DNA from 4 places in the Paenarthrobacter sp. AB444 genome. Region 2 is predicted to be linked to each of the others. Evidence: riboswitches for the same ligand, from Rfam matches in the RefSeq annotation. Region 2 holds a riboswitch; each other region holds the start of a gene.
The links. Region 2 has a riboswitch for S-adenosylmethionine ahead of metX (homoserine O-acetyltransferase MetX). Riboswitches for the same ligand answer to the same signal wherever they lie in the genome.
Positions count from the first base shown of each region.

Region 1: linked by a shared signal. The riboswitch ahead of PQ627_RS06740 (aminotransferase class V-fold PLP-dependent enzyme) and the one ahead of metX (homoserine O-acetyltransferase MetX) in region 2 are both predicted to bind S-adenosylmethionine.
Region 3: linked by a shared signal. The riboswitch ahead of PQ627_RS08050 (DUF1737 domain-containing protein) and the one ahead of metX (homoserine O-acetyltransferase MetX) in region 2 are both predicted to bind S-adenosylmethionine.
Region 4: linked by a shared signal. The riboswitch ahead of PQ627_RS15490 (hypothetical protein) and the one ahead of metX (homoserine O-acetyltransferase MetX) in region 2 are both predicted to bind S-adenosylmethionine.

Region 1 is NZ_JAQZBY010000004.1:42,372-44,564, reverse strand. Features, by position in the region: gene hisN (histidinol-phosphatase) at 36-860, shown strand; SAM riboswitch class IV at 1,032-1,145, shown strand; gene PQ627_RS06740 (aminotransferase class V-fold PLP-dependent enzyme) at 1,176-2,193, shown strand, end outside.
Region 2 is NZ_JAQZBY010000013.1:86,301-88,493, reverse strand. Features, by position in the region: gene metX (homoserine O-acetyltransferase MetX) at 1-993, opposite strand, end outside; SAM riboswitch class IV at 1,008-1,125, opposite strand; gene PQ627_RS15820 (bifunctional o-acetylhomoserine/o-acetylserine sulfhydrylase) at 1,298-2,193, opposite strand, start outside.
Region 3 is NZ_JAQZBY010000005.1:42,360-44,552, forward strand. Features, by position in the region: gene PQ627_RS08040 (O-succinylhomoserine sulfhydrylase) at 1-418, opposite strand, end outside; gene PQ627_RS08045 (rhodanese-like domain-containing protein) at 421-831, opposite strand; gene PQ627_RS08050 (DUF1737 domain-containing protein) at 828-1,088, opposite strand; SAM riboswitch class IV at 1,102-1,214, opposite strand; gene PQ627_RS08055 (NtaA/DmoA family FMN-dependent monooxygenase) at 1,390-2,193, shown strand, end outside.
Region 4 is NZ_JAQZBY010000012.1:131,988-134,180, reverse strand. Features, by position in the region: gene PQ627_RS15500 (VIT1/CCC1 transporter family protein) at 1-422, opposite strand, end outside; gene PQ627_RS15495 (hypothetical protein) at 682-873, shown strand; gene PQ627_RS15490 (hypothetical protein) at 870-1,193, opposite strand; SAM riboswitch class IV at 1,210-1,329, opposite strand; gene PQ627_RS15485 (sodium:solute symporter) at 1,528-2,193, opposite strand, start outside.

The DNA of each region.
Region 1 (2,193 bases), on a different contig from region 2:
CCACCGCCGCGCGCGTTTCAGGATAGTTTGGTGGCATGACCCAACCCGCTTCCACCTACAACGACGACCTGCGCCTGGCCCATGTCCTCGCCGATTCCGTCGATGCCCAGACCATGGATCGCTTCAAGGCCCTGGACCTGCAGATCGAGACCAAGCCCGACCTCACTCCCGTCACGGATGCGGACAAGGCCGCTGAGGAAGCCATCCGCGGTCAATTGTCGCGCTCACGTCCTCGTGACGCCGTCCTGGGGGAAGAGTTCGGCAGCAGCGGGCATGGCTCGCGACGGTGGATCATCGATCCCATTGACGGCACAAAGAACTTTGTCCGGGGCGTTCCTGTGTGGGCAACCCTGATCGCCCTCGTCGACGAAGGGGAACCCGTTGTAGGCGTCGTCAGCGCTCCCGCCTTGGGCAAACGCTGGTGGGCAGCCAAGGACATGGGCGCCTACATGGGCCGGTCCCTGGCATCGGCAACCCGCCTGAAGGTCTCCAACGTTTCCCGCCTGGCCGACGCCTCCATGTCCTACTCGAGCCTGTCCGGCTGGAAAGAACGTGGAAACCTCGACGAGTTCCTGGGGCTCACCGAGGACCTCTGGCGCACCCGCGCCTACGGTGACTTCTGGTCCTACTGCATGGTGGCCGAAGGCGCGGTGGACATCGCATGCGAACCTGAATTGAACCTCTACGACATGGCAGCCCTGGTTCCGATTGTCACTGAAGCCGGTGGTCGCTTTACCTCCCTGGAAGGGGAAGACGGCCCGTTCGGCGGCAATGCGCTTGCCACAAACTCCATCCTGCATTCGGAAGTCCTGAAGCGCCTTAACCCCGGACTGGATGATCTCCTGCAGCCTCCGGCCTGAGTCCTGGAACATAGAGATCCATCGAATTTTCGACGGCGGTTGCCCCGGTTTTGGGGCGACCGCCGTCTTTTATTCGCAGGAACCCTGACTTTTCAATCCCGCGTAACAAACGGCTTAACAAAACTCCGCGGCTTTGGACCCTTCCGCGGACGTGCCTTAGCCTTTTTTACAGGTCACGAGTGCCAGCGCTAAACCCCGGTTAGCTGGCCGGCAACCCTCCATTCGCGGTGGGGTGCCCCGGGTGACGACCCGGCCGGTCCGGAACGGATGCGGCAAGCGCGGATCCCCTGAGGGGTCCCTCTTGAGTGAGGTCCCATGAGCACTGCCACGTTCAACTCAAACATCGTTTCTTCCTTCATCGAAGACTCCCCCACAGCTGCCGCAGCCCGTCCGCTTGCCGCCGTCACCGGCGCGGAACTGCAGGCTCCATTGATCCAGGGCGGCCACGTCCGCTACGCCAACCTTGACTATGGCGCATCAGCTCCGGCACTCACGGTTGTTTCCGCCTACCTCAACGAGGTCCTGCCCTACTACGCCAGCGTCCACCGCGGGGCCGGATTCGCCTCGCAGATCAGTACATCCGTGTACGAGAACTCGCGGAACATCGTCCGTGAGTTTGTTGGCGGCCGTGCCGATGACTCCGTGATCTTCACCCGGAACACAACGGACTCACTGAACCTGCTGGCTGGCTGCCTGCCCCACCTCAATGGCCAGTTCGCTGGCGAGGTCCTGTACCTGGACATTGAGCATCACGCGAACCTCCTGCCCTGGCAGGGCGTCCCGCACCGCAGCGTCGTTGCGGAGTCCACCTTGGCCGGCACCGTCGAGAAGATTGAAGCCGAACTGGCCCAGGGCGGTATCAGCCTGCTCGCAGTAACCGGCGCCTCGAACGTTACCGGTGAGATCCTGCCGATTGCCCGGCTGGCCTCCCTCGCGCACCAGTACGGCGCAAGGATCGTCGTGGATGCCGCACAGCTCGCTCCGCACCGCCGCGTCAACATCGCAGAGGCGGACGTGGACTACATCGTATTTTCCGGACACAAGCTCTATGCTCCGTTCGGCGCAGGAGTCATTGTGGGCCGCGCGGACTGGCTCGACGCCGGCGTCCCCCACCTGGCAGGTGGCGGTGCTGTCCGCGAAGCCCGCCTGGATTCGGTCAGCTGGGCCACAGGTCCGGCACGGCACGAGGGCGGCTCCCCCAACGTTCTCGGAGCGGCGACACTCGCCCGAGCCACCCAGGTCCTGGCTGGCCTGGACGAGGACGCCTGGCACGCCCACGAAGCCAGCATCCGCAGCTACCTCGTTGAGGGCCTGGAAGCCATCGACGGCGTAA
Region 2 (2,193 bases):
TGACTGGGCCGGGAAATACAGCCTGTCCGTATTCACGGCAGCCACAAAGAAGTCGGCGGTGGCGCGGGAAAGAGCCTCCTGCAGCGTGCCCCGCCCACGGGTGATGTCATGGGACATCAGGGCTTCCGTAATGGCGATGTAGCTGTTGGCGTCGAAGCGGCGGACAAGCTTTGTGCCTTGGTGGTCAAGGTAGCTTTCCACTTGGTAGCGTCCGCGCTCCCCCAGCACCGCAGCGGCGAGCGGGCTCTCCTGCTGCTGCGCCTCCCTGCCGAAGCGCACATCCAGTTCCAGCGCGGAACGGTAGGTGATGTGGGCGATCCTGCGGGCAAGGGCCAGTCCATGCTCCGGTGCCTGGCCGTCGTAGTAATTACCGTTGTTGAAGTGTGGGTCCTGTCGGATGGCGAGGGTCTGGGCCTGGGCGAACGCGATCTGTTCGGCAGTGCTGTAAGCCCCGACCGAGATGACCGCACACCGGTTGACCCGTTCCGGGAAAGTGACGGCCCATTCAAGTGCCCTGGCTCCTCCCATGGAGCCGCCCAGTACAGCGTGCCAGGCGTCAATCCCCAGGAGGTCCGCGAGCCGGGCTTCGGCCTCCGTGCTGTCCCGCAGTGTGATCAGTGGGAACCGGGAACCCCACGGCTTTCCATCGGGCGCCTTCGTCGAGGGACCGGTGCTGCCGTAGCAGCCGCCCACGATGTTGATGGAGACCACAAAGTACCGGTTGGTGTCGATGGTGGCACCAGGCCCAACGAGCTGCTCCCACCAGCCATCCTCCTCGGTGGCCCCGCGGGCAACGTGAGTGCTGCCGGTCAAAGCGTGCTGGATGAGGACAGCGTTTGAGCGATCCGCATTGAGCCGGCCCCACGTTTCGTACGCCAGCACGACGTCGGGAAGATAGCCGCCGGCTTCCAGGGCCAGTGGTCCTACGCCCGCGTACTTGACTGTTCCGTCGGCTTCACCGGATTTGGGAAGGGCTGTAGCAGTGATGGTCATTCCTTTGATACCTAACCTCGCGCTTGCCTGTCGCCTTGCATGCGAACAGGCCAGGTCCTCACCCGGGGCACCCCACCGCGGAAGGAGGGTTGCCGGCCAGCAAGCCGGGGCTGTCTGCTGGCACTCATGACCTAATAAGTAGAGTCTAGGAAAAACTCCACTGTTCTGGCGAAGAATGTGACATCAGTGTGACGTTAGGTGCCGTTTTGATTCACCAAACAGCACCCGGTACTGCCGTCCGGCGAATAATCGTCGGTCCGGACGGCAGTCGGCGATGTATCAACCTGCTACTGGGAACACGTCCTCAGGCGCCCTTGGCTGCCCGGAAACCCGCCTCAAGGTCGGCGATGATGTCGTCGACGTGCTCAATGCCGACGGACAAGCGGACGAGGCCCGGATTGACGCCTGCGACGAGCTGCTGTTCGGGAGTCAGCTGGCTGTGCGTCGTCGACGCCGGGTGGATGACCAGGGAGCGGACGTCACCGATGTTGGCGACGTGGGAGTGGAGCTCCAGACCGTCCACAAAGCGCTTGCCGGCTTCGACGCCACCTTTGATGTTGAACGCGACGATTGCACCCGTGCCCTGGGGACCGTACTTTTGTCCCCGTTCGTACCAAGGGCTGGACGGCAGGCCAGCGTAGGCGACCGATTCGACGTCGTCGTGGGCTTCCAGCCACTGCGCCACTTTGGTGGCGTTGGCGACATGGCGTTCCACGCGCAGGCTCAAGGTCTCCAGACCCTGGGCGATGAGGAAGGCGTTGAACGGCGCCACGGCGGATCCAAGGTCGCGGAGCAGCTGGACGCGGGCCTTGAGGATGTAGGAGAGGTTTGCGCCGAGCGCCCCGTCCTTGCCAAGGTCCCGGGCGTAGACCAGTCCGTTGTAGCTGGGATCCGGCGTGTTGAAGCCCGGGAAGCGCTCCGGGTCCTTGCCAAAGTCGAAGTTCCCGGAGTCCACGATCACTCCTGCAATGGCTGCCCCGTGTCCACCCAAGTACTTGGTTGCCGAGTGGACCACGATGTCCGCGCCCCACTCGATGGGACGGATCAGATAGGGGGTGGAGAGGGTGTTGTCGACGATCAGCGGCACGCCTGCTTCATGGGCCACGCCGGCAACGCCTTCGATGTCCAGAACGTCCTGGCGGGGGTTGGATACAACCTCGCCGAAGAAGAGTTTGGTGTTCGGCTGCACGGCATCGCGCC
Region 3 (2,193 bases), on a different contig from region 2:
CCGGTCCGTCGACAAAGACGGTCTCCACGCCCCACCGCGGCAGGATCTCATTGAGGATCACGAAGCACGAACCAAAGAGGGAACGGGCGGCAACCACGCGGTCGCCGGCAGCCAGCAGGGCACCCAAGGCGGTGAACACTGCGGACATGCCGGACGCCGTCGCAAAGCACGCCTCGGTTCCTTCAAGCAGACGGAGCCGCTCCTGGAAGGTGGCCACGCTCGGGTTGCCGTAGCGGGAGTAGACGAAGCGTTCGTCCTCGCCGGTGAAGGCGCGTTCCGCAGCGGCAGCGGATTCGTACACGAAGCCGGAGTTGAGGAAAACGGGCTCGGCCGTTTCCTGGAAGTTGGTACGGTCAAGTCCACCGCGGACGGCCTGAGTGTCAGGGCTCCAGCCGGCGGCGTCAGGATTGAAAGTCACTTTTAGTCGTTCCCCAAGTTGGTAGGCAGGCCGCGGTTCTTCCAGCCGTTTACAGTGCGTTCGCCGTAACGGTCCGGCTCACCCTCAAAGCCTTCCAGCACGTTGTAGGCGGTGAATCCGGCCTGCGTGGCGGCGATGGCGGCGGCGATTGAGCGCTGGCCCGAGCGGCAGAGGAACACCAGCTCCACGCCGTCGGCTTCGGGAGCCTGCTGCTGCAGCTCCTCGATGAAACGGGAGTTCGGGATGCCACCGGCGAGGTTCCACTGGATGAACAGGGGATCGTTCTCGGTGGCTTTGGTGTCGGGGATGCCGATGTGGGCCCATTCGCCCTCAGTGCGGACGTCCACCAGGATGGCGCCTTGTTCAAGTTTGGCCCACGCGTCGTGCGGGGTCAGGTCACCTGCGTAGCTCATGCGTGGCCCTCGTATGATTCTTCGTAGTTTTCCAACTCGTCCACGGCGCTTGCTACTGCGGCGTCGGAACTGGCGACGGCGGCAGGCAGGATCACGGCCTGGGCGACGATCACGTCGGTGCCGTTGAAGGTTGCTGCGGGATTGCCGTGCAGGACGTAGCCCTCGGCCAAGGCATTGCTGATGCGTTCGCAGAATTCACGGGTGTCGGGACCGGTGATCAGGCGATACGCGAGTTTTTCTTCAGTGGGTTCAGGCATTCGTGGTGCTCCTCAGTCACGCTTGCAGTTCGAATGTCGAATAAGCCGAGTAGTCACCTGAGGCACCCCGCCGCGGGAGAGGGTTGCCGACCAGCAAGTCAGGGCTTAACGCTGGTGCTCATTACTCAAGAAAAACGTAACATCCAAGGCGCCGTCGCCGCATTTGGGGACAGCGCCGCCGTCGTCATGTTGCGTAACCGGTCCCTGGGCGGGCCGCTGAAGTCAGGCCCCAAATGTGACCTCCCGGGAGCATAATTGACGCAGTACGACCCCCTGTAACTTCGTGTGAAATCAGGTCGCGGTGAGCGGACAGAGCAGTTCTACACTCAAGCCCATGCTTCATTTTGGATGGTTCGTGGGCCACGGTTTCGGGGTCCAAGGTTGGGGGACTCCCGGCTACAGCCTGGGCTATGACTGGAAGAAACCCGCCCTCTACCAGGAGGCTGTCCGGGCCTTTGAGCGATCCGGGCTGGACCTGTTCATTATCGAGGATTCCCTGACTGTCCCGGATACCTACGGTGGCACAGCCGAGGTCTCCCTGGCCCATGCCTCCTTTGCGCCCAAGCACGATCCCCTGGCGCTGGTGCCCTACTTGCTCTCCGCCACCGAACACCTTGGAATTGTGCCGACCGTCAGCGCCTCCTTCTACCCACCGTTCACCGCGGCCCGGCTGCTGGCGACGCTGCAGCATTTTTCGGAGGGCCAACTCGGCTGGAACGTGGTCACCTCGGGCAGCGACCTCGCTGCACAGAACTACGGCCTGGACCAGCAAATCGAACACGACCTCCGGTATGAGAAGGCGGAGGAATTCGTCGACGTCGTCAGGCGGCTTTGGCGGAGTTGGGAACCTGGCGCCGTACTTGAGGATGTGGACGCCGGGAGGTTCGCCGACCACACCAAGGTCCACCCCATCAACCATGAAGGCGAGTTCTTCAAAGTCCGGGGTCCGTTGAACACAGCGCCTTTGCCGGAGGAACCTGTCCTGGTTCAGGCTGGGGCTTCACCGCGAGGCAAGGCGTTCGCCGGCGGCCACGCGGATGTTGCCATTGCGTTGGCCCGCGGGGTTGACGGTATGAAGTCATACCGCGATTCCATCCGCGCCGAG
Region 4 (2,193 bases), on a different contig from region 2:
ATTTGCTCGTCAGCAACCATTGCGGGCGTCGCCGCGGGTTCGGTGCCGTACGGAGAGCGGCCCTCTGCGCGCTGTGCCAGGGCAAGGACGAAGACGGAACCGAAGTTCCGGGCCAGGAAACCGAGGAATTGGCTGCGGGCCGACGCTGCTTTGGGCATCCCGGCCTGGTCGCCCAGGAGTTTGAGCCAGTGGGCCTCGTGCCGGCCCTCTGCTTCGGCCAGGGCCAGCAGGATCTGGCGTTCCTCGCCGTCGCGGCGCTGGGCAAGTTCGCGGTACACGGCGGCTTCGGCCCGTTCATCGGCCAGGTACTGCCGCCAGCGCCGGATGTCCGACGCCGAGGGCGTGGCGGTGCCTTGGGAATCTGATGATTCGGGGGTGGGATCCGGAGCGGGACTCGACGGACTCTGGGATTCCTGGTGCATCTGCACTTTATCTCCTGTGCTTGGTGGGGTAGTTGCGGCCCCATTGCACGCCCCACACTACCGCTTATCGGCGGGGTTTTTTGGCTGGTATTCCTTAGCTGGAATGTTCGGTGCACCGTAATTTCGGGCGTCGCCTGTACCGTTTTGCGGGCCTTGACCCATGCCTGCCCGGGTGCTCAGATGGAAGGACAGGGGCGGGTTTCATCAACCCGCATTTGGCCACCGGGCTCCCGCGGGCCCACGAGACGGAGGTAGCAGCATGGACACCACCGAATCACACTCGAACTACCCCGAACGCACGACCATCGAGTCGGACCCGGCTTACGACTACGCCGAAGACCAGGAAGTTGACGAGCCCTGGGTGGAGGAAGTGGACGCCCCCGAAGACGACGAACGGGTGGTGCCGATCGATGAGACCGAGGACTTCCGCGAGGAGGACGAGGAAATCTAGGCGCTTTCCCTGCTGAGAATGAAGGCGCATGGCCGGCCTTCCCGTTTGCCCCACGCGGCTACCGTGACCGTCAGCGTCCCCGAAGCCTCACACCACGTGGAAGGCCGGACCGCCTGCGCCAGCGCTGCGGCGATCTCCCGCGATTGTGGATGCCGGAAACACAGGGTCCGGTTCCGGGTCAATATTGTCACCGTGCCGAGGTAAAGGTCGACGGCGGGAATTACCTTGACCGCTGCGGTGCCGGCTGCGGCGGGGGTGCTTTGGGCTGGGGCCGGCTCATGGTGGCTTGGCTGCGTGTGGCTCGGCTCGTGGTACGGCACGGGGTTGCTCCTGTGGAGAGTGCTCTTGCCCGCTCGGTTGTCTCAGGTCCGGGACGGGCCGCTTCCTCATCCGAACCACCCGTGAACATGGGGTTGGTGCATGGCCAGTCGGAGCTTGGCGCCACATCTCTTGAAGCTGGGACAACCCTACCGCACCTTCCGCCCCGTTGTGAGGCCTGCTCTGCGCCCTTTGGGTGGGGTTTGACGCGCAGAGTGGGCCTTCCAACGTGGAAGTCCGTGCGTTGTGAGGCCTGCTCTGCGCTCTTTGGGCCGGGAACGCAAAACGGCGGTGCTGCCCCGCAAAGGGGCGGCACCGCCGTCGTGTATTGCTTGCTTAGCTGTTGCTGCCTACCGGGTGTACTTCCGGCGGCAGTTCCTCCGAGATGGCTCCGGCAACGCGCTTGTCCCAGGCCTCGCGGACGGCTGCGTCCGTGGGCGGCGTCAGCAAGGACACCACGACGTAGATCACCAGCGAGGCAGCAAGTCCCCAGTAGATGGGCTCGTTGGCGTAAACGCCGTCTTCGCTGAGGATGACACCGACCGCGTACATGATGAGCAGGGCCAAGGTCAGCACTGAACCAACCGCCATGGACCAGGCGGCTGCGATACCGGTGCCGCGCTTCCACACCAGGCCACCGAGGATGGCGACCAGCAGGCCACCCACCAGGATGTCGTAGGCGATGGTCAGGGCGACAACCACGTCCTGCGCGGCCATGGAAATAAGCACGGCGAGGACGCCGAGGCCAAGGACCCAGTAGCGGTTTGCCTTGACATCGTGCTCCGGGTTCTCGGTGTCATCGGTGTTGATGTTCTTGCCGAACCAGCTGGCAACGAAAGGCACGACGTCGGCGCGCGCCACTGTTGCGGCGGCGATCAGGGCGCCCGATGCCGTGGACATCATGGCTGCGACTGCTGCTGCCATGACCAGGCCACCGATGCCGACGGGAAGGATGTGGGTAGCGACCTCGGCGTAGACTACATCCTTGCCGAGGTTGGCGAC